DNA from 2 places in the Streptomyces sp. NPDC085866 genome. Region 1 is predicted to be linked to the other one. Evidence: predicted binding sites of a transcription regulator. Region 1 holds the regulator's gene; the other holds the start of a gene.

Evidence for each region. Region 1 encodes HspR, which represses chaperone genes until heat shock. Its sites were predicted from a motif close to TTGAGNNNNNNNNNCTCAA; they were not measured.
Region 2: the regulator HspR is predicted to act here: its motif matches at 1,685-1,703, upstream of lon (endopeptidase La).

What each region holds. Positions count from the first base shown of each region.
Region 1 covers NZ_JBITSQ010000019.1:199,686-202,080, reverse strand. Annotated here, with positions in the region: gene dnaJ (molecular chaperone DnaJ) at 1-683, shown strand, start outside; gene ACIF83_RS38265 (heat shock protein transcriptional repressor HspR) at 689-1,138, shown strand; gene ACIF83_RS38260 (fibronectin type III domain-containing protein) at 1,198-2,395, opposite strand, start outside.
Region 2 covers NZ_JBITSQ010000005.1:347,012-349,406, reverse strand. Annotated here, with positions in the region: gene lon (endopeptidase La) at 1-1,662, opposite strand, end outside; gene ACIF83_RS14645 (DUF4259 domain-containing protein) at 1,845-2,270, shown strand; gene ACIF83_RS14640 (rhomboid-like protein) at 2,353-2,395, opposite strand, start outside.

The sequences.
Region 1 (2,395 bases):
TGTCCTCCCAGGCGCCGTGCAAGGCCTGTTCCGGCACCGGCGACAAGAACGGCACACCGCGTGTGTGCCCGACCTGCGTCGGCACCGGGCAGGTCGCCCGCGGCTCGGGCGGCGGCTTCTCGCTGACCGACCCCTGCCCCGACTGCAAGGGCCGTGGCCTGATCGCCGAGCACCCCTGCCTGGAGTGCAAGGGCAGCGGCCGCGCCAAGTCGTCGCGCACGATGCAGGTCCGCATCCCGGCGGGCGTCACCGACGGGCAGCGGATCCGGCTGCGCGGCAAGGGCGCGCCCGGCGAGCGGGGCGGACCGGCGGGTGATCTGTACGTGATGGTCCATGTCGGCGAGCACCCGGTGTTCGGGCGCAAGGGCGACAACCTCACCGTCACCGTGCCGGTCACGTTCGCCGAGGCGGCCCTCGGCGGCGAGGTGCGGGTCCCCACCCTCGGCGGCCCCACCGTCACCCTGAAGCTGCCGCCCGGCACCCCCAACGGCCGCACCATGCGCGCCCGCGGCAAGGGCGCGGTCCGCAAGGACGGCACCCGCGGCGACCTCCTGGTCACCGTCGAGGTGAGTGTCCCGAAGGACGTCTCGGGGAAGGCTCGTGACGCACTGGAGGCGTATCGCGAGGCGACCGCGGACGAGGACCCGCGGGCGGAGCTGTTCGAGGCCGCGAAGGGAGATTGAGAGTGATGGACGGCCGTCGGCGTAACCCGTACGAACTGACCGAGGAGACCCCGGTCTACGTCATCTCGGTCGCGGCCCAGCTCTCCGGACTCCACCCGCAGACGCTGCGCCAGTACGACCGTCTGGGTCTGGTCTCCCCCGACCGCACCGCCGGCCGGGGCCGTCGCTACTCGGCCCGTGACATCGAACTGCTCCGCCAGGTGCAGGCGCTGTCGCAGGACGAGGGCATCAACCTGGCCGGCATCAAGCGGATCATCGAACTGGAGAACCAGGTCGCCGCGCTCCAGTCCCGCGTCGCGGAGCTGGAGGCGGCCCTGGACGGTGCGGCGGCCGCGATGCAGCAGCGCGAGGCGGCCGTCCACGCCTCCTACCGCCGCGACCTGGTCCCGTACCAGGAGGTCCAGCAGACCAGTGCGCTGGTGGTGTGGCGGCCGAAGCGGCAGCAGAACGACTGAGCGTCTGTGACAGCTGAAAGGGGCCCGGATTCCGGGCCCCTTTCACGTGCTCAGGGTGTTCAGGGCGCGAGGGAGGCCCAGTCGGCGCCGGGTGCGGACTCGGTGCCGTCGGGCTGCAGGGCGGTCACCCGGTAGAAGTGGGTGGTGCCCTTGGCGGCGCCGGTGTCCTGGTAGGAGGTGTCCGTCGTGGCCGCCAGCTTCTCGTACGCCCTGGTGCCCGGGTTCCAGCGGTAGACCTGGTAGCCGGTGGCGTCGGCCACGGCGTTCCAGGACAGCGCGACGCCCGTCCCCGCGGCGGACGCCGACAGCCGGACCGGCGAGCCATCGGGCGTCGGCTCGCTCGGCGTCATGTCCAGCTCGGTGACGGACACGGCCTCGGCCGGGCCGTTCCACTTGATCGCGGAGTTGCCCTCGTCGTCCACGGCGTCGACGAAGAAGCAGACCTCGTCGCCGTCCGGGAGCGTGGTGTAGTCGTAGGACGTCGTGTCGGGCGAGACGTAGTCCGCCGTGCCGCCCCAGCAGATCTGGTCGCCCGGATCGCCCATCACCTCGCCCCAGTGGATCTCGTAGTACTTCAGGTCCGTGGCCGGGTTCTTGTCCCAGTCCAGATGGAAGCCGTACTCGGTCGGGGTGACGTTCAGCCCGGTGACGAGGGCGGGCGGGTCGTTGTCCCAGATCTTGCCGTACTGGGTCTCGGACCGGGCGGACTCGTTGCCCGCCGCGTCGACGGCCGAGACGCGGTAGTAGTAGGTGACCTTCTCGGCGGCCGAGGTGTCCAGGTAGGAGAGCTGGTCCGTGGTGCCGAGCGCGGTGTACGTGCCGTTCTCGCTCGCGGCCCGGAAGACGCGGTACGACACCGCGCCCGCCACCTTGTCCCAGGCGACCTTCAGCCCGCCCGTACTGTCGGTCGGACCGAAATGGCCCCCCGCGCTCACATTGGCCGGAGCGTCGGGCGCCACCCGGTCGACGGTGGTCACCGCCTGGTCCGCGGTGCCCGTCGACTCGTTGCCGGCCCGGTCGTAGGCGCGGACCTCGTAGTAGTAGGTCTCGCCCGTCTTCGGGAGGGTGGCGTCGGTGGACGAGGTGGAGGTCGTCGTCGTGAGCGGCTTGCTGCCGAACGACGTGCCCTTCAGACGCCGGTAGACGCGGTACCCCGCGAGGTCCATCTCCTTGTTGCTGCTCCAGCTCAGCTTCGCCTTGCCGGTCGCGGCGTCGTACGACACCGAAGTCCCCGTCGGGACCAGGGGCTTGACCTTG
Region 2 (2,395 bases), on a different contig from region 1:
CGCCTCGCGGGTGTACTCGCCGGCGAGCTTGCGCAGCGCGCCCTCGTCGATCGTGACCTCGTCCTTGGCCAGGCCGGTCCGCTCCAGCTGGCGCGGGAGCAGGTGGTCCCGCGCGATGACGACCTTCTCGTCCTCGGTGTAGCCGTCCAGGCGGACGATCTCCATACGGTCGGCGAGCGCCTCCGGGATGGCCTCCAGGACGTTGGCGGTGGCGAGGAAGACCACGTCGGACAGGTCGAGTTCGACCTCCAGGTAGTGGTCCCGGAAGGTGTGGTTCTGCGCCGGGTCCAGAACCTCCAGCAGGGCCGCGGCCGGGTCGCCCCGGTAGTCCGACCCCACCTTGTCGATCTCGTCCAGCAGGACCACGGGGTTCATCGACCCCGCCTCCTTGATGGCACGCACGACACGGCCGGGCAGTGCGCCGACGTACGTGCGCCGGTGACCGCGGATCTCCGCCTCGTCCCGGACACCACCGAGGGCGACACGGACGAACTTGCGGCCCATGGCGTGCGCGACGGACTCGCCGAGGCTGGTCTTGCCGACGCCGGGAGGACCGACGAGCGCGAGCACGGCCCCGCCGCGCCGCCCGCCGATGACACCGAGACCGCGCTCACTGCGCCGCTTGCGCACCGCCAGGTACTCGGTGATGCGCTCCTTCACGTCCTCCAGACCCGCGTGCTCGGCGTCCAGGATCGCCTTGGCGCCCCGGATGTCGTACGCGGAAGCGCTGTCATCGGTCCGCTCGTTCCACGGCATCTCCAGGACCGTGTCCAGCCAGGTGCGGATCCACGAGCCCTCGGGCGACTGGTCGGAGGACCGCTCCAGCTTGTCGACCTCCTTGAGCGCGGCCTCGCGCACCTTCTCCGGCAGGTCGGCGGCCTCCACACGGGCGCGGTAGTCGTCGGACTCCTCGCCGTCCTGCTCGCCGTTCAGCTCGCGCAGTTCCTTGCGGACGGCCTCGAGCTGACGCCTCAGCAGGAACTCGCGCTGCTGCTTGTCGACGCCCTCCTGGACGTCCTTGGCGATGGTCTCGGCCACGTCCTGCTCGGCGAGGTGGTCGCGCAACTGCTGCGCGGCGAGCCTGAGGCGGGCCACCGGGTCGGCGGTCTCCAGCAACTCGACCTTCTGCTCGGTGGTGAGGAAGGGCGAGTACCCGGAGTTGTCGGCGAGCGCGGAGACGTCGTCGATGGCCTGGACGCGGTCCACGACCTGCCAGGCACCGCGCTTCTTCAGCCAGCTGGTGGCAAGGGCCTTGTACTCCTTGACGAGTTCGGTGGCATGCCCGGGCAGTGGGTCCGGCACGGCCTCGTCGACCCGCGCGCCCTCGACCCACAGCGCAGCGCCCGGACCCGTCGTGCCGGCGCCGATCCGCACCCGGCCGCGGCCGCGGATCAGGGCCCCCGGGTCGCCGTCGGCCAGTCGGCCGACCTGCTCGACGGTGCCCAGCACACCGGTCTTGGCGTACGTACCGTCGATGCGCGGCACCAGCAGAACCTTGGGCTTCCCGGGCTCCGACCGGGCGGCGGCCTGCGCGGCCTCCACCGCGGCCCGCACCTCGGCGTCGCTCAGGTCCAGCGGAACCACCATCCCGGGCAGCACGACCTCGTCGTCGAGCGGCAGCACGGGCAACACGAGCGTGAACGCCGTGGACTCAGCAGCCATGATCTCCCCTTAGGCAGTCAACTTGAGCTATGCCGACTCAATGCACGGGGCTCCGCCAATGTTCCCGGGTTCTTGTTCGCTGTGAGCGATCGACCGGTGACCGTGGTGTCGTCGCAGGCCGGAGGAGTTGTCAGTGGGGCCTGCCAGGATGCCCGGACATCGGCACGAACAGGGAGGGCCGCATGGGCACATGGGACACGGGACCCTTTGACAACGACACAGCTGCGGACTGGTGCAACGGTCTCGACGACGCGGCCGTGGACGAGCGCGCGGGAATGGTTCGCGACGCGCTGGTGCGAGCCGTCGACACCGACGACCACCTCGAAGCACCCGAGGCGGAAGAGGCCGTCGCGGCGGCCGCGCTGGTCGCCGCCCAGCTTCCGGGCGGTGACGTCCCCTCGCCGCACTACGGGCCCGAGGAACCCCTCCCCGATCTCGCGGCCCTGCGGCCACTCGCGCTGCAAGCCCTCGACCGGGTCGTGACCGAGCCGTCCGAGCTGCTGGACCTGTGGGAGGACTCCGAGGGCGGCCCGTGGCGGTCCGGTGTCGAGCGGATGCGGCACATACTCCTGCCGCCTGCGGAGGGGGAACAGCTCAGCCTGTGCTGAGCGTACGGCTCGGGAAGGCCGGCAGGCGGATGTCTCGGCTCCTGCCGCGGCCGGGAGGATCGCTGCGCCATCGCTCAGGCGTTCACACGGAAACCGGGGAAGTCGCCGGGAGGCGCCAGCGCCGC